Linked DNA regions of Paludibaculum fermentans. The protein of the gene in region 2 binds, or shares a complex with, the protein of the main gene of each other region. Links are inferred from orthologs where the notes say so. Each region holds a gene or a part of one and is shown on either strand. Other genes may lie near its edges.

Region 1 (11,374 bases), 1.7 Mb from region 2 along the record:
ACGGGCAGAGTCCGCTGAAGATCGGGGAGACGGCGCTGTTTACGGTCCATCTGGACCGGCCCGTGGATACGGGCGGCAGTACGCCCCGGTTGGTTGCGCCCGCGGGGATCGAAGTAGAGACGCCGGCGGTCCGGGTGGAAGCTGAGCAGAGCGTAGTGTGGCGGATCCGGGCCACTGGCGAGAGCGCCGGAATCCTGCGGGCGGAGTTTTCCTGGGGCCAGGTGGAGAAACGGATTGAGACTGGCGGGCGGCGGCGTCCGGTGGATGCGCGGCGGGTGGCTGCCGCGATGAGTCTCTGGTTGCATCCGGGCGAGAGCCGGCTGCCGGATGGCCGGGTGGAATGGGCCGAGATTGAGTACCCGTCCGCTGAAGTGCCGCTGTTCGGTCTGTCGATGCACTGGCTCTGGGCGCTGATGCTGATTTCGATGCCGGTGGCGCTGTTGTTGAAACGGCGCTTCGGTGTGGTGTTCTGAGGTGGGACAGGCGATGAATCCGGCGGTTTTCTACTGGCGCAGGGCATTGTGGTGGGGCCTGGTGTATTGGGCCTTCTACGGTGCGGTGGAGTATGCGCTGGCGGATGCGGTTTCGGAGTGGCTGCGGCCGGAGGGCACGGTGCCCTACCCGGAGTACTGGCTGGCGGGCGTCGAGGCTCTGTTGGTCTGGTTGGTCTGCGGTCCGCTGTTGTCGGCGGCGGGCGCAGGGATCTGGTTTCTGGCCGGGCAGCCCAGGAACGCGGAAGAGGCGGAAGCACGCATGACGCGCAGCGCCGGCCTCACGGTGCTGCTGGTGTTCGGGTATGTGCTGGCGCGGCGGTCGCAAGGGCTGGTGCCGACAGTGCTGGCGCTGGCGGTGCCGGCGGGGCTGATTGCCGCGGGGTTGGTGGCCGGGTGGAGCGCACGGTGGTCGCGCTGGACCTGGTTCCTGATGAATCCGGTGACGCTGACGGTCGCTGTATTGCTGCGGCCCTGGATGTACTTCTACGTCCTGCCGAAGGGCAATGCGCTGGTCCAGATTTCGTTTTCGTCGCTCGCGTTTCTGGCCGTGCTGGCCCTGTCGTGGCTGCTATTCCGGGGCAAGCCGGCGGGCTGGGGTTCGCGATTCGCGGTGACTGCATCGGTGTGGATTGTGGCGGCTGCGGTGGTGCTGGGGTTTGGGCTGAGGGCCCGGGTGTCGCTGCCGGGACCGCCGGCGGAAGGCGCACAGGCCGGGCGTCCGAATGTCATTCTCATCACCCTGGATACGGTGCGGGCGGACCATCTGCACCTGTACGGGTATCCAAGGCAGACGACCCCGCAATTGGAGGAATTTGCACGGCAGGCGACGGTATACAGCGGCGCGATTTCGGCGGCGGATTGGACCGCGCCCAGCCACGCGACGATGATGACGGGCCTCTACGCACTGCGGCACGGTGTGCGGTATGACTATCCGGACGTGCGGCTGGGGCACATTCCTCAATCGGCGCCGACGCTGGCCGAGACCCTGCAGCACTATGGCTACCGGACGGCCGCCATAGTGGCGAACAAAGCCTACCTGGCTCCCGAGATCGGGTTCGGGCGCGGGTTCGACCTGTACCGGGTTCCAACGACTCCGGTATCGCTGGAGACCAGCCGGATGCCTTCCGTGTTGCGTTCGACGCGGCTCCACCTGATGGGGATCAGTGGTGCGGACACGCCCTATGTGCCGGGCGCTAAGATCGCCGACGAGGTGGGTAAGTTGCTGCCCAAGTGGAAGCGTGGCCGGCCGGAATTCCTCTTCCTGAACCTGATGGACGCGCATTGGCCCTACAACCCGCCACCGCCCTTCAAGAACCGGTTCATGACACCCACCAAGGACCGGACCAGCGCGGAGTTCTACGAAATCGTGAAGCTTGTGGACCAGGAGAAGCGGGTGGTGACGCCCCAGGAGCGGGAAGAACTGGTGGCTGCCTACGACTCCGGGATCGCGTATGTGGATCACGAGTTGGGCCGGCTGTTCCAGATGTTGCGGGCGAATGGGCTGTTCGACAACTCGCTGATTATCGTCTCGGCGGACCACGGCGAGGTCTTTGGCGAGCGGTCGCTGATGGAGCATGGGGTATCGGTGTACCAGGATCAGGTGCATGTGCCACTGATTGTGAAGTATCCGGGGCAGAAGGCGAGGCAGGACGTAGCGGTGACGGTGAGCCTGGTGGACCTGTTTCCAACCGTGCTGGACGTGCTGGGCGCGCCGGTGCCGCGGCGGCTGGCGGGGATCACATTGCGCAAAGCCGACAAGCTTGCGGCGCGGCCGGTGTATGCGGAGTCGTATGCGCTGTGGCAGAAGTGGGGCGTGGAGGAGCGGTTCATCGATGTGGAGCGGGCCGTCTACCTGGGCGGGCTGAAAATGGTGCTGACGACGAAGGGCCGGCGGGAGTTGTACGACCTGGCGGCGGATCCCAATGAGACGCGGGACGTGCAGGGCAGCAAGCCGGAGCAGGCGGCGCAATTGGAACGGCTGCTGAGGACGTGGCAGCAGAACTACATCAAACCGGGCGACCAGGAGCTAGGGATGGGCCAGGAAGCGGTGGACCGGCTGAAGTCGCTGGGCTACGTGCAGTAAGGCGAGATCAGGCGGAGCGGCCGTCCAGGCGGTCGACTGCGTAGCGCAGCACCTGGCCCACGCAGGCTTCGACGGCGTTGAGGTCCGTGCGGCATTCCACTTCGGGTTCGACAGGCGGCTCATAGGGATCGTCGATGCCGGTCATGCCTTTGAGTTCCCCGGTGCGGGCCCTGCGGTAGAGCCCTTTGACATCTCGCTGCTCACAGATAGCAAGCGGCGCATTTACATAGATCTCTATGAAGTTGGCGATGCGCGCGCGCACTTCGCCGCGGATGGCGCGATAAGGCGAGATGGCGGAGACGATGGCAACCACTCCGTTGCGGGCCAGCAGTTCGGCGACAAAGCCAATGCGGCGGATGTTCTCGTCACGATCTTCCTTGCTGAAGCCGAGGCCCTTGGAGAGGTGTTTTCGGACGATGTCGCCGTCGAGCATCTCGACGCGGTAACCCAGGTCCTTGAGGCGCTGGTGAATGACGACGGCGAGGGTGCTCTTCCCGGAGGAGCTAAGGCCCGTGAGCCAGAGGACCCCGCCCGCATGGTCGCCAGGACGGCTGAGTGTCGAAGGGCCGGCCGGCTGTTCCGCTGATTCGATGATGCCGGCGGCAATAGTGCCGTTGGATACCGGGTCCACCAGAATGAAGCTGCCGGTAGCGCGGTTGGCGGTGTAGGGATCGCAGTAGATGGGCCGCTGGGTTTCGAGGGTGACCCGTGCGATGTCGTTGAGGCCGAGCGCTGAACTGGGCTCGAAGCGGAGGGTGGCGACATCAAGGGCGGCGTCGACGGATGTGATCTCGGCGCAGACGGTCTGGGTGGTGTGTTTGAGCAGGTAGGCCTTGCTGCTGCTGAGCGGGTCCGAACTCATCCAGAAGAGGATTGCCTTGAGATGGCGCGTGGACGCCGGAGGATGGAGCGGGTCGACGATCATGTCGCCGCGCGAGAGGTCGACATGTCCGTCGAGCGAGACGGAGATTGACATGGGCGTGGCGGCGGAGGAGAGGGCCTCGTCGCGCAGCCGGACCGAAGCGACGCGCTGGAACTTGCCGGATGGCAGCAACAACACCTGGTCGCCGGGCTGGACTGAGCCGCCGGAGAGCTGACCGGCATAGAAGCGGTCGCTATTTGCGCCGCGCAGGACGGCCTGCACCGGCAGGCGGAGTCCGGAATGATGGGCCGGAGGGGGCTGAACGGTCTCGAGGTATTCGAGCAGGGTGGGGCCATCGAACCAGGGCATGCTGGCGCCGCGGTGGACGACGTTGTCGCCCTGAAGCGCGGAGACCGGCAGGAAGGCGAGTTCGAGGGCAGGCAGGCCGGAGGTCTTCTGGAGCAGCGCGGCTCGAATGGATTCAAAGATGGACTGGTTGAACCCGACTGCGTCCATTTTGTTGACTGCCACGCAGATGCGGCGGATGCCGAGCAGCCAGGAGAGATAGGTGTGGCGCAGGGTCTGAGGCAGGACACCGAGGCGGGCGTCGATCAGGACAACCGCGACATCGGCCGTGCTGGAACCCGTCACCATGTTCCGGGTGTACTGCTCATGGCCCGGAGTGTCGGCGATGATGAAGCGGCGCCGCGGCGTGGAGAAGTAGCGGTAGGCGACGTCGATCGTGATGCCCTGCTCGCGTTCGGCGCGCAGGCCGTCGGTGATCAGGGCGAGGTCCAGCCCTTCGCGGGAGACGCGCCGGATGGAATCGAGTTGGTCGTCGTAGACGGCGCTCTGGTCGTGGAGCAGGCGGCCGATGAGCGTGGATTTGCCGTCGTCGACGCTGCCGATGGCGGTGAAACGGAGGAGGGTGGATTCCATGGCTAGAAGTAGCCCTCGCGCTTCTTTAACTCCATAGAGCCTTCCTGGTCGTGGTCGATGGCGCGGTTCTGGCGTTCGGAGTGGCGCGTGGCCTGCAACTCGGCGATGATTTCGGGCACGGTTGTGGCCGTGGATTCGACGGCGCCGGTGCAGTAGGTGCAACCGAGGGAGCGCATGCGGCACACGCGCTCTTCCACGTGCTCGCCCGCGAGCAGTTCGAGGTCGTGCTCCAGGGGGATGAGCGCGCCGCCGCGCACGACGACGGGCCGGGGTTTGGCGAAGTAGAGCGGGACGACGGGAATCCGCTCGGCCTCGATGTACTCCCAGACATCGATTTCGGTCCAGTTGGAGAGCGGGAAGACGCGCATGCTCTGGCCCTTGTCGAGGCGGCTGTTGAAGAGATTCCAGAGTTCGGGGCGCTGGTTGCGAGGATCCCACTGGCCGGCCGCGTCGCGGTGGGAGAAGATGCGCTCCTTGGCGCGGGATTTCTCCTCTTCGCGGCGGGCACCGCCGATGGCGGCATCGGCGTCGAGCGCTCGCAGGGCTTCGAGCAAAGCCCGGGTCTTGAGCTGGGCACAGCAGCGGGACGTGCCGAGGCGGAACGGATCAACAGGAGCGTCGATGTACTCCTGGGAACTATGGACGCGGAGGTCCAGGCCCTGTTCGCGGCAGAACCGGTCGCGGAATTCGATCATCTCACCGAATTTGTAGCCGGTATCGACGTGGAGCAGGGGGAACGGGACAGCCGCGGGATGAAAGGCCTTCTGGGCCAGGCGGACGAGTACGGAAGAGTCCTTGCCGATGGAGTAAAGCAGGACGGGCCGCTGGAACTCAGCGGCCGTCTCCCTCAGGATGTGTATACTCTCGGCTTCCAACCAGCGCAGGTGTGACAACCGCGTCATGAACGAACCGCTTTCGTACTGCTCAGGCGACTAGTGGCCTTCGGCTTCCAGGAATCTTTCGGCTTCGATGGCCGCCTTGCAGCCGGCGCCCGAGGCGGTGATGGCCTGGCGGTAGATGCGGTCTTCCACGTCTCCGGCATGGAAGACGCCGGTGATATTAGTGCGGGCGCCCCCATGGCTGATGATGTAGCCGTCTTCGTCAAGGTCGAGCTGGCCGACGAAGGGTTGTGTGTTCGGAATGTGCCCGATTGCAAGGAAAAAGCCGTCGACCGCCTGGGTCCAGGCTTCGCCGGTCTTGGTGTTCTTCAGCTTAACGGCTTCGACGTAGCCCTTCTCGATGTCGAGCACGTCCTCGACCACGGTGTTGGTGAGCCACTTGATCTTCGGGTTCGCCTTGCAGCGGTCGAGCATTATTTTGGAGGCACGGAACTCCTCGCGGCGGTGGACCAGGGTGACCTCGTCGCCGAAACGAGTGAGGAAGTTGGCTTCCTCCATGGCGGAGTCGCCGCCGCCGATCACGATGATTTTCTTGCCTCTATAGAAGAAGCCGTCGCACGTGGCGCAGGAGCTGACACCGTGGCCGATGAGTTTCTGCTCGTTGGGCAGGCCCAGCCAGCGGGCGGAGGCGCCGGAGGCGACGATGAGGGTGCGGCACTCGTGCCATTCGTCGTCGATCTTCAGGCTGAAGGGACGCTTTGAGAGGTCGGCCTCCTCGACCTTGCCGGAGACGTATTCGGCACCGAAGCGGATGGCCTGCTGCTTCATGTTTTCAACAAGTTGCGGCCCCATGATGCCTTCCGGAAACCCCGGGAAGTTCTCAACTTCGGTGGTGATGGAAAGCTGGCCGCCGGGCTCGTGGCCGGCAATCACGAGGGGGGCCAGGCCCGCCCGGGCGGTATAGATAGCCGCGGTATTCCCCGCGCAGCCTGAGCCGATGATGATAACGTTCCGCATGCAATGTACCTGGAAATCCCATGCTATCGCAGTGGGCGATAGAATACCTTGCAGCATGAAGATCGCCTCCTTCGCCGCCCTGGCCCTGCTGGCCGCTACGTCAGTGTCGTTCGCCCAACCTTCCCAGCCGCCGCTTTCCGCGGAAGAACGCACCCGCTGGTTCCGCGAAGCCAAGTTCGGGATGTTCATTCACTGGGGTGCCTACTCGGTGATCGGGCGCCACGAGTGGATCCGGACCATGGCCCAGATCCCGCAGGCCGACTACGACGTGTACGCCAAACAGTTCAATCCAGTGAAGTTCAACGCCGATGCCTGGGTGGATCTGGCCAAGAACGCCGGGGCAAAGTACATGGTGATCACGTCGAAGCACCACGACGGCTTCAGCATCTACCGCAGCCAGGTGAGCGACTACGACGTGGAGACGACGCCCTACCAGGGCGACCCGCTGAAGCAACTGGCGGCCGCGGCGAAGAAGAAGGACATGCGCCTGGGCTTCTACCACTCGATCATGGACTGGCACCATCCTGACTACCGGCCGCGCCGTTCGTGGGAGTATCCGAAGAACTACAAGGAAGGCGGCAACAACAACCGGTATATCGACTTCATGAAGGCCCAGTTGAAGGAGCTCCTGACGGGTTATGGCGACGTGGCGATGATCTGGTTCGACGGCGAGTGGGAGCACACCCTGGCGGAGGCGAAACGCGACGACGAGGTCTACGACTTCATCCGCGGCCTGCAGCCGAACACCTTGATCAACGACCGTTTGTATGAGCGCAAGCCGGGCAATAAGGCCGACTTCGGCACGCCGGAACAGTACGTCCCGGCCACTGGCTTCAAGGATCCCAGCGGCAAGCCGATCCTGTGGGAGGCGTGCGTCACGATCAACAACGACTCGTGGGGCTACAACAAGTATGAAACCGAGTTCAAGACGGACCGGGACCTGATCCGGATGCTGGTGGAGGTGGTGAGCAAGGGCGGCAATCTGCTGCTGAATGTAGGGCCAAAGCCGGACGGCACGATTCAGGACGAGTTTGTGACGCGGTTGAACGCCATGGGCCGCTGGATGAAAGTGAACCAGGAGTCGATCTACGACACCACGGCGAGCCCGTTCGAGCGCATGTCCTTCTTCGGACGCGCGACCACCAAGGGCAATAAGCTGTACCTGCACATCTTCGACTGGCCCAAGGACGGCGTGCTGCGCGTCGCGGGCTTGCGGAATCTGGTGCACTCGGCGCAGCTGCTAGCCGATCCGTCTCGCAGAATTGTCTCCAAGCGCGATGGCGACGACATTCTGCTGACGCTGCCCGGCGCTGCTCCGGATGAGATTGCGAGCGTGTTGGAGCTGACGCTGGACGGGGCTCCCGTGACGGTGCCGTTCGCCAACCGGCCGGATGCGAAGGGGCTGATCAGCCTGGGTGTGGAGTCGTGCGAAATCGAGACCGAGTTCGAGCAGCGGGCGAAGAAAGAGAACGCGCTGGGCCATGTGTTTCTGACACGCTGGACACGCGACAAGGACGTGCCTTATTGGAAGGTGGAAGCGCCCAAGGCCGGCCGCTACCGCGTGGAGGCCTTCTATTCGTCGAGAAAGGCCGGAACGCCGTTCACCGTGGAAGCCGGGCCGGCCAAGTTGACAGGCTCGTCGATCAACTCAGGCGGCGATTGGGTGTTCAAGTCGCAGCCCCTGGGTGAGCTGGAACTGAAACAGGGCGCCACGGAAGTTCGTGTGCGGCTGGATACGAAATCCGGCGGCACGATTAACCTGGAGCGGCTGGTGCTGCATCCGGCGCAGTGAAAAACGGAACTCCCATAAGTTGATTTTCGTATCCGAATGGCAGTGGAGGGAATCCATGACATTGCCCGCATACCGGGTAGGCCTGTTCGCCGCTATCCTGGCGTCGGCAGGCTGTTCCATAGACATTAACAGTAAGCCCACCGGTGAGACGGTAAGGGATACGAAGATCATCGAACGGTCCCGCGCGGCGAAGGCCGAGATTGTGGTGGCCGATCTCAACATTGGCGCGGGAGAGCTCAACGTGAGCGGCGGCTCGAAAGAGTTGTTTGATGGTGAGTTTACCTACAACGTGCCCGACTGGAAGCCGGAAGTCCGCTATGACGACTCAGGCTTTCGCGGCCGGCTGACGGTCCGGCAGGGCGGCGGCAAAGGCAATTTCGGCAACATCAAGAACATCTGGGATCTGAAGCTGGCCAACGACGTTCCCCTGGACCTGCGGATCCACTGCGGAGCTGGAGAGAACAAGCTCAACCTGGGAGACCTCACGCTGCGCAGCGTGGAGGTCCAGATGGGCGCCGGTTCCGTCGATATGGACCTGCGCGGCAAACCGCAGCGGGACTATGAAGTCCGGATCGAAGGCGGTGTCGGCGAGGCGACAGTGCATCTGCCGCCGGATGTAGGTGTGGTGGCCGAGGCGAACGGGGGCATCGGCTCCATCAACGTGCGAGGCCTCAAGAAAGACGGCGATCGTTGGGTAAGCGAGTCAAACGGGCAGTCGAAGGCGACCATCCGCCTCAGCGTGAAAGGCGGGATTGGCGAGATTAATATCCTGGCGCAGTGACGCCGGACCCGCTAGAGTTGCTCGGCGTCCATCAGGAGGATGGGCGCCGAGGGTGCCAGTTTGCGGAGGCTGGGCACGACGTTGCGCAGGTTTTCTTCCGAATCGGCGGCGACGATCATGACCGGCCGGTCGTCGGAGACACCGAAGAGACGGCCGCGGTGAACGTGATGGTCTTTGCCGAAGCCCATCACGCCGCGCATCACACTGGCGCCCTGGACGCCTTTCTGGTTGAGCTTGCGCACCAGCGCCTCGTACAGCGGGATGTCGCCGTGCGTCTCGGTCTCCGCGAGGAAGATAACCATTAGCTTCATTCAGCCTCCACGACTTCCTTGGGTTTGTCGGATCCCGACACGAGTAGATACAGGCTGGGCAGGGCCAGCAACGTGAGCAACAGGGTAGACAGCAAACCGCCCACAACAACCGTGGCCAACGGCCTTTGTATATCACTACCGATGCCTGTGGCGCGGGCGGCTGGGACCATGCCCAGCAAGGCTACCACGATCATCATGAGTACGGGGCGCATCTGTGCGAGGGCGCCCTGGACGACAGCATCGCGCACACCAAGCTCAGGATCGGACCGGCGCCGGCGGTTGATCTCAGCAACCACGAGCACGCCGCTCATCACCGCCACGCCGAATAGGCTGATGAAGCCGACGGCGCTGGAGACGCTGAGGTTGATGCCGCGCATATACAGAAAGATGATGCCGCCCACCAGCGAGAAGGGTACATTCATCAGGACCAGTCCGGCATAGACCGGAGATCCGAAGGTCCAGAACAGCAGGGCGAAGATCACGGCCACCGTGACCGGCATGATGAACGTCAGCCTGCGCTTGGCGCGGGTGAGATTTTCGAACTGGCCGCCCCAGTCGACGTCGTAGCCCGGGGGCAGATGAATCGCCTTACTGAAGCGAGTCTGCGCGTCGGCCACGAAGCTGCCCTGGTCGCGGCCGCGAATGTTGGTGCGGACCGTAATCTGGCGGCGGTTCTCGCGGCGGGCGATAATACTGGCGCCGTTGACCACGTCGATGCGCGCCAACTGGGCGAGCGGTACGCGCCCGCCATCGCGGGTCGGTATGAGGATCTCGCCGATGACATGCGCGTCCTTGCGCGCCTCCGGAATGAAACGGACGGTCACGTCAAAGACGCGTTCACCTTCAAACACGGTGCTGACGGCGCGGCCTCCGATGGCCATCTCGATCATGTCCTGGATGTCGCGGACATTGATGCCGTAGCGGGCCACGGCCTGGCGGTCGATCTGAATCCGCAACTGCGGCTGGTCTTCTTCCTGCTCAATTGCGGAATCGGCCGCACCTGGCACTTTCCGGATCACCTCAAGGGTCTCGCCGGCGAGCATGCGAAGTTCGGCCAGGTCGGTACCGGTGAAGATGACCGCGAGGTCGGCGGCTGAGCCGGTGACGGCCTCGGTCACGTTGTCGATGATGGGCTGCGTGAAGCTGAAGGATGCACCCGGTACCTCGTTGCGCAGGCGCTGCGACATGGCGTCGATGAGCGTGGCCTTGTTGCGTCCGGTGGTCCAGGATTCGTAGGGCTGCAGGGCGACGAAGATTTCGTTGCGGTTTGCGCCGTAGGGGTCAGTGCCCGAGTCGTTGCGCCCGCTTTGCGAGCTGGCCATCTTGACCTCGGGGAAGCTGCGGAGGATTCCGCGCAGTTGGCTGGCCACTTGGGCCGATTTGTCGATGGAGATGCCGGGCGCCAGCGTCGCGCGGACCCAGATGACGCCTTCGTCCAGTTGTGGCAGGAATTCCGAGCCCAGGGCCAGGGAAAGGACAAAGGCAGCCACCACCACAAGGACCGAAAGGCCGACAGTGGCCTTGGGGCGGGCCATCGTGGTTTCCAGGGCCCGGCGGTAGAGCTTGCCCAGCCAGTGGAGCACCGGGTTCTCCCAGTCCTTCGCTCCGTTTTTGAACAGGTAGGTAGCCAGCACCGGGATGAGCGTCAGTGCAATCAGCATGGAGCCGAACAGGGCGTAGCAGATGGTGAACGCCATGGGCGTGAACAGGCGGCGCTCGACGCGCTCCAGCGTGAATAGCGGAATGTAGGCGGCGATGATGATGAGCAGCGAGAAGAAGATGGGCCGCTCCATCTCCAGGGCCGCGTCGCGAATGGCGCCGACAACGCCATCCCGCTCTCCCAGTAGTCCGGCCCGCTTGCGTTCGCCCAGCATGTGGACAACGTGCTCCACCATGACCAGCGTGCCGTCGACGATGATGCCGAAGTCGAGTGCACCGAGGGACAGCAGGTTGGCGGGGATGCCGGAGAACTGCATGCAGAGAAACGCGAAGAGCAGCGACAGCGGGATGGTGATGGCGGTCAGAAGAGCCGCACGGACACTGCCCAGGAATAGGAACAGTACGGCGACGACGATGACCAACCCTTCGAGCAGCGTATGGGTGACGGTGCCCAGGGTGTTGTTGACGAGATCCGTGCGGTCGTAAATGGGCTTGACGGTGACGCCCTGCGGCAGGCGTGTGGAGTTCAGCTCTTCCACGGCATCACCGATCCCCTTCAGCACGTCGCTGGGATTCTCACCGCGGCGCATGAGGACG
Region 2 (11,258 bases):
CTGGTGGCGTGCGACAAGACGATTCCCGGGGCGGCGCTGGCGCTGCTGCGGCTCAACATCCCGGGCGTCATCCTGTACGGCGGCTCGATCCTGCCCGGGCAGTATAAGGGCAAGGACGTCACCATCCAGGAAGTGTTCGAGGCGGTGGGTGCGAACGCAGCCGGCAAGATCACTGACCAGGAACTGCTGGATATCGAGAACGTGGCGTCGCCGGGTCCGGGCGCGTGCGGCGGCCAGTTCACGGCCAACACGATGGCGACGGTGATGGAGATCATCGGTCTGTCGCCCATGAATACGGCGATGGTGCCGCAGGTGGACAACCGCAAGCATGCGGTGGCGGCCTATTGCGGCCAGGTGATTCTGGATGCGGTGAAGAACAATCGGCTGCCGCGCGAGATCTGTACGCGGGCGGCATTTGAGAACGCGATTGCGAGCGTGGCGGCGACGGGCGGCTCCACCAATGCCGTGTTACACCTGCTGGCCATGGCGCGCGAGGCGGGTGTCGATCTGGTGATCGACGACTTCCAGAAGGTGAGCGAGCGGACTCCGCTGCTGCTCAGCCTGAAGCCGGCTGGCCAATATGTGGCGGCGGACGTGGACAAGGCGGGCGGCATCGGAGTGGTCGCGAAGCGGCTGGTGGATGGCAAGTTTGCTGATCCATCGGCGCTGACGATTACCGGCAGGACGCTGGGGGAAGAGGCTGAGCGCTCGGCGGAGACTCCGGGGCAGTTGGTGGTGCGCGCGCTCGACAACCCGATCAAGAAGAGCGGCGGGCTGGTGATCCTGAAGGGCTCGCTGGCTCCGGAAGGCTGCGTGATCAAGGTGACGGGCATCGACCGCAAGCTCCACCAGGGTCCGGCGCGCGTATTCGATTGCGAAGAAGACGCCATGGCGGCGGTGACGCACGGCAAGATCCAGCATGGCGACGTGCTGGTGATCCGTTATGAAGGACCCAAGGGCGGGCCGGGCATGCGCGAGATGCTGGGCGTGACCTCGGCCATCATGGGCGCGGGCTTCGGCGACACGGTGGCGCTGATGACGGACGGGCGGTTCTCGGGCGCGACGCGCGGATTCATGGTGGGGCATGTGGCTCCGGAAGCGGCGGTCGGCGGACCCATCGCGTTTGTCGAGGAAGGCGACCCGATCACCATCGACATCGAGCACCAGAAGATCTCGCTCGACGTGGATGAGGCGACCCTGGCGGCGCGCCGCGCGAAGTGGGTGGCTCCGCCGCCCGCGCGGAAGACCGGCGTGATGGCGAAGTACATCAAGCTGGTGAGTTCGGCTTCCGAGGGCGCGATCACTTCGAACGTCTACTAGGCCGCGTCTGCGATTGCGATGGATGGAAGGGCTCCCGCCATGGGGGCCTTTTCCTTTTTGCCGTGATGGTACGGGCCATTGTAAAGAGCTTGTCAAAGCGAATTGGATCATGTACTCCTGCAAACCGGTGCGGGCATCCGTGGGGACGAGATATTCGAGCTGGTTGGGCGGCATGCGTATCCGCTGCGAGCGGCGGCCGGTGTGCCTGACCCGGGGTGATGCCTGTTTCCTCCTGGCGCGATCTCGGCATTTGTGACGGAGGCGACACACCTGGTAATGGACATCAACGGGTTCTTTGCTCCGTAATCGCAACGGCCAATAGGCTGGTATTGCCTTTCTTTTGAGCCTCGGTGAGTCCGCTTGTGGTGTGAATGCGCTGACTGAAGCATGGGCGACCGCAAGATGAACTTTGCCGAGTGCACGCAGTGCACGAAGAACAACCGGGAGGACGGGCTGCCACCGCCTTGCTTCCGGGCGGCGGAGGCGGCGGCCAGCCGCAACAGGCCTCAGATGGTCGCGGTGAAGCCGACCCGGCTCGGTTCACCGTGTCCGATGAGCGCGGACTGGGACGACCTGATTGCGGTCCTGATGTCGCGCAAAGCGTACGACGTGAATCAGGAAGGCAAGTCCAGGCTGTACACCATCAAGTCCGAACTCGACCGGTACCCGCGCGGCACCAACTTCACGAAGAGCGAAGCCAACCGGAAGACGATCGGCGCGGCCGTCGGCTACGTCGCGACAGCCGCGCGCGGAGGCGGAGAGCTGTGGTTGTCCTACAGCAAGGACTACCCGACTCTCGGGTTTGTACGGGGACTTCCGTCCGACTCCGTGTGGGCGCAGGTGCTGGAGAACTACTACCGCGATGTCGGCATCGATCCGGCCAGGACCTATGTGGGCGGAGCCGTCAAACTGGCCTTGACGCCCGGCATCTATCCCGAGGGTGTGGATGGCGTGGCCGGCGTGGTGATGAACCTGAAGACCATGAAGCGGTTCGCCGTCACGGCTACGGTGAAGAAGGTGGCCGGCGGCGGAGGTGTGTCCAGCGCCGTCCAGGTGGTAGTTGCGTCGAATGTGGCCGAACCCGCCAAGCTCAAGGGGATGAAGTTCAAAGGAGGGTTCGACATCAATGTGACTGTCGGTCTAAAAAACTGGGCCAAAGCGGCTGGAGCCGTGAAAGACGCCAAGAAACTCGGCGTGCTGGTAAAGATTGCCCAAGCCCTTCACAACAGCAAGGGCATCGTGAAGATAGACAGCATGGGCGATGTGATGGCGGCCGTGAAAGCGTTGATCGCCGGGAACGGCGGGCTGACCACCTACCGTTCAGGGCAGCCCGACTTTATCGTCGCCGATTTGCCGCTGCTGCCGAGTGTCGGATTCGAGCTGAGCCTCACTTTCCAGTCGGAAACCACAATCACCAGCGTGAAGCCCCTGTAGATTTCGTTACCGTTCGGTGGTGATGGTTTCGACGTGGTGTTGGAGATGCTGGATATAGTCGTCGATCCAGGCTTCCAGTCTCATCGGTGCGCCGCCGCCCAGGATCACCTGAGCCGATAGCCGCTCTTCTGGTATGCGGGCGATCAGCCGTCCCAGCATCCAGTTGCGCTCTTCCCAATGCCGCAGCAGGTGCGACCAGGGCATTTCCGCATAGCCATGCAGGTCGACCCAGGCGTTCTGGGCGTAGGTGGGGCCTTCGTAGCGCCCTTCGAGGGCTGCGATCGCGATGCGCTGATGGTTGTTCTGGGCGGAATCGAGCAGGTGGCCGAGTTCCTGCTTCTTCAGCCAGCCGCCGGGACAGGAAGGCTGGCTTGCTGTCTCCTCGGTGATCACGCGCAGCTGGCCGGCTGCTGTGGCGACGGCCTCGTGAAACCGCGCCGCTACCTCTCGAGTGGTCATGATCGCAGGGCTCCCCGGTCTATGGTTTGACGCGCCACACGCAGAATCGCTTCCAGCGAGCGCGCAACGTCCTCGCCGGTGGTCGCCCACGACGACACGCTGATGCGCATGGCGGTGTGGCCCTGCCATTGGGTGGATCCGCACCAGCAGGTCCCGTCTTCCTGGATGGCCGCGATGACCGCTTTCGTCTGCTCCGAGGTGCCAAAGGAGACCATCACCTGGTTCAGGACGACTTCGTTGAGGATTTCGAAGCCACTTTGCCCCAGGCCTTCGGCGAAGCGGGCAGCGTGCCGGCAGCAGCGCTCCACCAGGTCGGCTAAACCCTGCTTTCCGAGTGATTTGAGGGCGGCCCAGACGGGCACGCCGCGCGCGCGGCGGGACGATTCCGGCGTGTAGTGCATGGGCTGGCGCTGGCTGCCATGACTCAAATACGCGGCGGGCGCATCCAGGGCGTCGCGCAAGGGGGCCGCGTCCTTCAGCAGCGCGATGCCGCAGTCGTAGCCGGCGTTGAGCCACTTGTGCGCGTCGGTGGTCCAGGAGTCGGCCTGATCGTAGCCGGCCATGAGGTGAGCCCGGGCGGGGGCGGCGGCCGCCCAAAGGCCGAAAGCTCCATCGATGTGGACCCAGGAGTTGGAGGCCTTGGCTAGCGGGATGAGCTCAACGGCGGGGTCGAAGGCGCCGGTGTTGACGTTGCCAGCTTGCAGGCAGACGATGGCCGGTTGGTTCAAGGTGGGGAACGCGTCGGGGCGCATGCGGCCCTGCCCGTCGACGGGCACCTGGATCACGCGGTCCTTGCCGAGTCCGAGAAGGGAAAGCGCTTTGCGCATGGAGGCGTGTACCTCACCGCCGACCACGACCGGGATGGGCGGGGCTCCGAAGAGTCCTTGCGACGAGACGTTCCAGCCCTGGCGGGCGAGTAGGGTCTCCCGGGCGGCGGCGAGGCCTGTAAAGTTCGCCATGGTGGCGCCGGTGACCAGGGCGCCGCCGGTGGCGGGCAGGTGCAGGGCTTCGCCGATCCAGCGCAGGGCGATCTCCTCGAGGCGGGCGGCGATGGGCGACATGACGTCCATGGCGGCGTTCTGGCCCCAGACGGCAGCCAGCCAGTCGGCGCCGAGGGCGGCGGGCAGGACCCCGCCGGTGACGAAGCCGAAGTAGCGGCCGCCGGTGGCCGCCATGGTGGCGGGGCTGCCGATCTCGTCGAGCTCGGCGAGGATGCCGGCCGGGGCGGTTGGTGCCTCGGGGAACGGTTGTTCCAGCCGCTGCAAGGCCGCGATGGCGGCGTCATCGGGCCGTACCAGGCGGCCGTCGAGGGAGGCCTGGTAGCGCCTGGCGCGGCCGGCCAAATCGTCGAAGTCGATCATGAATTATCCCCTGAAATACAAAAAGGGCGGGCCATGAGGCCCGCCCTATGCTCCGCTTTGGGGAGCCGCTTATCCCAGATGCGGCTCCACCATCTTCACGAGTTCGGATTTGCCCACGGCGCCGACGCGTTGATCCACCACCTTGCCGCCCTTGAAGAGCAACAGGGCAGGAATGCCGCGAATCATGAAACGGGCTGCCGTGCCATTGTTGAAGTCCACGTTAACCTTGCCCACCTTCACCTTGCCGGCATACTCCTCGGCAAAGGCGTCGACGGTCGGCGCGATCATTTTACAGGGGCCGCACCACTCTGCCCAGAAGTCCACCAAGACGGGGACATCGGCGTTGAGCACGTCCTGATCGAAACTCGCGTCGCTAAATTCCACTGTGTTCTTGCCAGCCATGATCGAATTTCCTTCTCCAGTCGGATCAGATGAGAGCCGGGGCGTTTTAGATTCAACCTCGCCCCAACAAGCGTTGATACAAAGCAGAGTACTCGCGGGCAGAGGCGGTCCAGGAGTAGTCTTTCGCCATGCCTCGACGCATCCGGGCCGTCCAGGAATCGCGATTCTCAAAAGCTCCTAGTGCTGAACGCAGGGTGTCGTACAGCGCGCCCACGGAGTACCAACTGAACTTAAAACCGGTATCTTCCTGAATGGTATCATCCAGCCCGCCGGTGGCGCGGACCACGGGCACCGTGCCGTAGCGCAGGCTGTAGATCTGATTGAGTCCGCAGGGCTCGTAGAGGCTCGGCATCAGGAAGATGTCGGAGCCGGCCTCGATGCGGTGGGCCAGGGCGTTGTTGTAACCGGTATATAAACCAACGCGGTGCGGCAGCCAGCGGCGCCAGTCCTGGAAGATGCGCTCGAACCGGGGCTCGCCACTGCCCAGGATGACGAGCTGGACGTCGCGCTCCGCCACCAGATTGGCGATACCGGCAATCAGGTCGAAGCCTTTCTGCTCGGCGAAGCGGGACACGATGCCGATGAGCGGCCGGTCAAGATTGTCCGAGGGCAGGCCGAACTCCTCCAGCAGGGCTCGTTTGCAGATGCGTTTCCCGGAAAGATCCCCGCTGGAGTAGTTGGCGGGCAGGAACTTGTCGGTTTCGGGGTTCCACTCGTTATAGTCGACGCCGTTCAGGATGCCGGAGAGTGCCATGGAGCGGGAGCGGAGGACGCCATCGAGTCCGAAGCCGCCCTCCGGCTGCTGGATTTCGCGCGCGTAGGTCGGGCTGACGGTGGTCACCCAGTCTGAGGTCTGGATGCCTGCTTTCAACAGGTTAATGTCACCGAAGTGCTCAAGTTTGTCGGAGGTGAACCAGCCCCAGTTCAGTCCCAGGTCGGAAAATGCGGCTTTGCCGAAGATCCCCTGGTAGCCCATGTTGTGGATGGTCATCACGGTTTTGACGTTGGCAAACCGCGGATTCGAATGCTGCTGGTCGGCCAGGTAGACCGGGGTGAGGGCGGCCTGCCAGTCGTGGCAGTGCAGGATGTCGCACTCGAAGACGGTCTGGGCGATGCCGATGGCCGCCAGGGACAAGACCGCAAAGCGCTTGTGGTTGTCGGTGTAGTCGCGATTGTTGACGTTGTAGATGCCTTCGCGGTCAAAGAAGTAGGGCGCCTCCACGAAGAAGAAGCGCACGCCATTGTGGACCTGGGTCCGGATATCCACGCGGTAGGGCGTCGATCCGGCGAAGACCACCATGTTGTCGAAGGCGCTTTCCGTCTCGTGATAGGGGATCTGGCGGTAGCGCGGCATCACGACGGCTACTTCATCGCCGACCTCCTGCAGGGCGGCCGGCAGGGCTCCGGTGACGTCGGCGAGTCCTCCCGTCTTGGCGAAAGGGGTAGCTTCGGGGCTGACCATCAGGACGCGACTCATGCCAATCATCATGGCATGTCAACCGGCTGGCGTGAGTCTCCGTCTTAGGGGGCATGAGAATCTGGCGATTTATTTCCGTGATCTTGCCGTTGGCGGCGGTGCTGGCGGCGGCTCCACAGAAGGGCGGCGGACAGCAGGCGCAGCGGATGGCGCAGGAGTTGGGTCTCAATGACGACCAGAAGGCGAAGATCCAGCCGATTCTGGCGGAAGAGGCTGGCAAGTTGAAGTCGTTGCGCGCTGACACGACACAGTCAAAGCGGGACAGGCGGCAGAAGATGATGGCGCTGCGCGAGGATTACGATAAGCAGTTGAAGACGATCCTGACGGAAGACCAGTTCAGGAAACTGCAGGAGATGCGGGCAGAGCGGAAGCAGCAGGCGCGGAAGCGGGGGAAGAACTGAGGGTAGGGAAAACAGGAACGCCGGCAGGAGTCCCGTTGGGGAGCACTGCCGGCGTTCACGATCTGGACTTAAGCCCGGTTAGGCGCGGCGGCGGGCGGCAGGGCCGAAGCTTCTGCGGCCGCGAGGAGCCGAGCTCTCGGGGCGGGCCGTTTGATGATGATGGTGGGCGACGGGCAGCACCACGACGGGCGCCATCTTCATGTTCTGCTCGAATTCGATCTCGGGCCCGACGGGACGGCGCGTGAGCGTGATCTTGATCGTGCGCTCAATACGGCGGATGTCGGAGCGTTCGTTGCGCGTGCTGAAGGTGGAGGCGACGCCACGGGCACCGGCGCGGCCGGTACGGCCGACACGGTGGATGAAGTCTTCCGGCACCTGGGGCAGGTCGTAGTTGACGACGTGGGCGATGCCGTCGACGTGGATGCCGCGGGCGGCAACGTCGGTGGCGACCAGGACGCGGTAGTGACCCTGCTGGAAGCCCTTGAGAGCTTCATTGCGCTGATTCTGCGTGCGGTCGCCGTGGATACGGGCGGCCTTGACGCCGAGCGCGCTGAGCTTGCGGGCCAGACGGTCTGTACCGTGCTTGGTGCGGGCAAAAACGAGCACTGAGCCGGGTTCGGCCTTCAGCAGCGAGTGCAGCAGGCCGAGCTTGCGGTCCTGTTCCACTTCGTAGACATGGAGGTCCACCATTTCGGCCGGCTTGGTAGCGGAGCCGATGGCGATGCGAACGGGGTTCTTCAGGTGCTCGTTGATGAGGTGGGCCACCGACTGTTCGATGGTCGCGGAGAAGAACAGGGTCTGGCGCTCGGCCGGCATCGCAGCGAGGATCATTTTGAGAGCGGGCATGAAGCCCATGTCCAGCATGCGGTCGGCTTCGTCGAGCACGAGGTGCCGGACGGTGCCGAGACGGACGAGACGGCGATCGAGGAAATCACAGAGACGGCCGGGCGTGGCGATGATCACCTGTGCGCCGCGGCGAATATCATGCAGTTGACGCTGCTCGTTCAAGCCGCCCACAACGACGGCGGCGCGCAAGCCGCTACCTGCGGCGAGACGCTGGAACGTTTCCTGGATCTGGATGGCGAGCTCGCGTGTGGGGCTCAGGATGAGAGCGCCCACGCCGGACTTGATAGGTGTCCGGAGCAGAGACTCAAGCACAGGCAGAATAAAGGCAAGGGTCTTTCCAGTGCCGGTCTGCGCCGTGGCAACTACGTCGCGGCCCTCGAGGGCCGGCGGAATGGCTTCCGCCTGAACCGGAGTCGGTTCGACGAAGCAGTTTTTGACAAGGTTCTCCTTGAGGACAGGAGACAGAGAGAGTTCAGAAAAGTTGTTCATTCAGACTTTGTGGGAAGGCAATCGGCAGGTTCCGGCTAGCGGAAAAAAACAGGGGGGTGCAGATTAACTTCTACTCGAGGTTAAGTATAGCACGAAGCTAACGTATAATTCAGACGGCCAGAGCCGGGCACGGCGTGACAGGGGGTCCAGTCCGCACGGCGTCCTCCGGCCTGGCCAGTCGAAACGAGCCAAGATGGTGCCCACGATCGTTGGTGAGCGTTCTTTTATGTGGCCCGCATCTGTCTAGACGATAGCTTGGGGGCCACGGTTACGCGCGTTAAGTATTGTGAAATCAACTAATCAAAGTGGAAACCGGATGGTAACTTCCAAGCCGGGGTTCGCATTGCGCGCGACGATGTCGCCATGATGAAGCCGGACAGCCCTTTGGGCGATGGCCAGGCCCAGTCCGACGCCTCCGGAATCGCGGGAGCGATGCACTTCCACACGGAAAAATGGGCGGAACAGATCTTCGAGTGTCGCCTCAGGCACGCCGGGGCCGAAATCGCGGATACGCACCACGGCATGACCGTTCTCCATCGCGGCACTGAGCCTCGTCTTTTCCTCGGCCGGCGCATAGCGCTGAGCGTTTTGCAGGACGTTCTCCACCGCCCGCCGCAGCAGGGCCGGGCGGCCGTGGCAGGTCAGGCCGGGCTGGATATCCAGGTTGAGATCGTAGCTCGCGGCAATTTCGGTCAGGAGACCTGAGAGATCGAAGGGTTCGCGGGCGTGGGCCGCGGGATCGCCTTCAGCGCGCGTCATTTCCGTTAGTTCTCCAATGAGCGCGGACATGCGCGCGATCTCCTGCTTTGACTGTTCGGGGCGTCCGAGTTGGACGGCGAGCGAGAGCCGCGAGAGGGGCGTGCGTAACTCGTGCGACACATCCTGCAGCAGGCGCCGTTCCGCGGTCAGGAGTGTTTCGATGCGATCGGCCATGGCGTCGAAGTCGCGGGCGAGATCGCCCAGTTCATCGCGCCGCGTGGAGCGGGCACGCATGGTGAGATCGCCGCCGCCGAAGCGCCGGACCGTCTCGCGCAGGGCACGCAGAGGTTGGCCGAAGTGGCGAGCAAAGGCCCAGGCCATGAGCGCAACCAGCAGGGCGATCCAGAAGTAGTAAGGCAGGAACGACATGAGGTCGGGCCGCGGCATCAGCGCGGCCAGCATCGTATAGTGCTTGTCGCTGGTGCTGTGCGCGATCATGCTCATGCCGGGGCCGGAATTGGCGACCTCCGCGGAATGATCCCTACCGGTGAGCAGGTCGTGTCCCGTGGCATCCAGGAGGTAATGCGAACCGGGGAACAGGCTGTCGACGCGCTGCATGTAGCGCGCGAGCTCCGGCTTGCCGCCGCGTTCGTAGGCATCGACGGCGGACTCGAGTTGTAGCCGGTGGGTGGAGCGGAACATTCTCCCTGGTTCAAAAACACGCGGGGTGAAGTAGCGGTTCGTGATGAAGAAGGCGAGCAGCGAGAGTGCGAGCGTGGCGAGGAACCAGAGCGTCAATTTGGTGAAGATGGATCTCATTCGACTGTCTCCCCTGCCTTATCCAGAGCAAACAGATAGCCGGCTCCGCGAATGGTGCGAATCATGGCGCCGCTCTCGCCCAGCTTGCGGCGGATGTGGCTCAGGTGGACGTCGATCGAGCGGTCAAAGGGCGAGGCTTCCCGCTGATAAAGCCGCAGGGAGATCTCGTCCCGGGATACGGGCCGGCCGGCGGCGCGCATCAGTTGCTCGAGAATCTCGTACTCCGCGGCCGTGAGGTCGACTGGCTGATCATTACAGGTGACGGCGCGGGCTGAAGGGTTGAGCCGCACGCCCGCGATCTCGATATTCGGCGAACTTTCACGCACGGTGACACCGGTGACGCGGCGCAGGATGGCCTGGATGCGGGCCAGGAGCTCGTCCGGGTCGAACGGTTTGGGTAGATAGTCGTCCGCGCCGAGGCGGAGCCCGGCGATGCGGTCGGCCGGTTCCCCCCGCGCGGTGAGCATGACGACCGGGGTATCACTGAAGCGGCGCAACTCGGCGAGCACGGCGAAGCCGTCCATGCCGGGCATCATGACGTCGAGCAGGATGAGGTCGTAGCGGCGGATGCCGGCCGCACGCAGGCACGCCGGGCCATCGTGAGCCATCTCCACGGCCAGGCCATTGCTGGTGAGAAAGTCACTGATCAGCGAGCAGAGGTCCCGGTCGTCGTCGACCAAGAGCAATTGGGTCATCGAACATCCTTCCAGCCGGGCAGGGACACCGTCGTCCTATAGTTGGACTCGTTGAAGTCGGGATTGCGTTTCGGCGCATAGAGGCGGGTACCGCTAAAGGGGCGGTCCTGGGTATAGATCCAGATGCCAGACTGGTCCCAGAGCATGATTTCGTCGCGGGCGTCGCCTGTGAGGTCGGCCACCATGGAGGCGAGGTCCGGATGGCCGTCGTCTGGGAACATCACGGCGCGGCGGAGCTGGCCGTCGATGAGACCGCCTTCGCGAACGTTGCCGGAGAGCAGCGCCAATTCCTGACCGTCTCCGCGCCAGTTCACGGGCAGAAGCGGGCTGCCGGAGTGAATAGGCTCCTCCTGCGCCAAGATGTTGCCCTGGGCGTCAAACAAGGTGATGATGCCCGGGTTTCGCCAGTAGTTGATGGTCATCAACTGTAGGCCGGGTACGTCCTGCCGGTATTTGGCGACGCTGGGGCTTTGCGCGTGGCCGATGAGCAGGTGCTTGACGATGCGCCCCTCGCGATCGAACAGGATGAAGCCTTCGTCGCTGCCGCACGCATAGACCATGGGTTGCGCCTTGGGATCTCCCGAGAAGTTGCCGATGGCGATGCCGTCGGCGTGGTCTTTGAGCTCGCTGTCTCGCGACCACAGCTTGCGGCCGTCGTGGGACCAGAGGCTGTAGCCGAGCATGAACTCTTCCTTGCCATCGCCGTCGGCATCGAAGGCATAAGGATAGTGGCCGGTCTGTCCGTCGCCGCTCCACAACAGCTTCAGCTCGTTGTCGTAGATCCAGAAGTGCGCATAGCGGTCCTTGACGAGGATCTCACGCGGCTCCTTGTGCCCGGACAGGTTGAGGAACGCGA

The links.
Region 1: the proteins of trxA (region 2) and trxB are in contact, whole or in part, in a crystal structure (PDB 1F6M), measured with the Escherichia coli proteins. The link is inferred for Paludibaculum fermentans from one-to-one orthologs.

Annotation. Positions count from the first base shown.
Region 1 is NZ_CP063849.1:4,897,064-4,908,437, reverse strand. What follows is about bases 4,273-7,264. They hold trxB (thioredoxin-disulfide reductase), read right to left. Parts: upstream 6,235-7,264; coding sequence 5,311-6,234; downstream 4,273-5,310. Other genes in these bases: IRI77_RS19190 (alpha-L-fucosidase), read left to right, coding at 6,290-7,264; cysD (sulfate adenylyltransferase subunit CysD), read right to left, coding at 4,381-5,280; cysC (adenylyl-sulfate kinase), read right to left, coding at 4,273-4,378. Also shown: IRI77_RS19215 (hypothetical protein), read left to right, coding at 1-473; IRI77_RS19210 (sulfatase), read left to right, coding at 487-2,577; more of cysC, read right to left, coding at 2,585-4,272; more of IRI77_RS19190, read left to right, coding at 7,265-8,026; IRI77_RS19185 (toast rack family protein), read left to right, coding at 8,082-8,807; IRI77_RS19180 (DUF190 domain-containing protein), read right to left, coding at 8,819-9,118; IRI77_RS19175 (efflux RND transporter permease subunit), read right to left, coding at 9,115-11,374.
Region 2 is NZ_CP063849.1:6,550,415-6,561,672, forward strand. Bases 3,311-6,186 are described here. They hold trxA (thioredoxin), read right to left. Parts: upstream 4,977-6,186; coding sequence 4,644-4,976; downstream 3,311-4,643. Other genes in these bases: IRI77_RS25865 (pyridoxal phosphate-dependent decarboxylase family protein), read right to left, coding at 3,311-4,574; glgA (glycogen synthase GlgA), read right to left, coding at 5,029-6,186. Also shown: ilvD (dihydroxy-acid dehydratase), read left to right, coding at 1-1,320; IRI77_RS25855 (hypothetical protein), read left to right, coding at 1,708-2,754; IRI77_RS25860 (DinB family protein), read right to left, coding at 2,761-3,213; more of IRI77_RS25865, read right to left, coding at 3,210-3,310; more of glgA, read right to left, coding at 6,187-6,453; IRI77_RS25880 (hypothetical protein), read left to right, coding at 6,507-6,854; IRI77_RS25885 (DEAD/DEAH box helicase), read right to left, coding at 6,933-8,189; IRI77_RS25890 (sensor histidine kinase), read right to left, coding at 8,490-9,707; IRI77_RS25895 (response regulator transcription factor), read right to left, coding at 9,704-10,402; IRI77_RS25900 (hypothetical protein), read right to left, coding at 10,399-11,258. UniProt on the Escherichia coli protein: Participates in various redox reactions through the reversible oxidation of its active center dithiol to a disulfide and catalyzes dithiol-disulfide exchange reactions.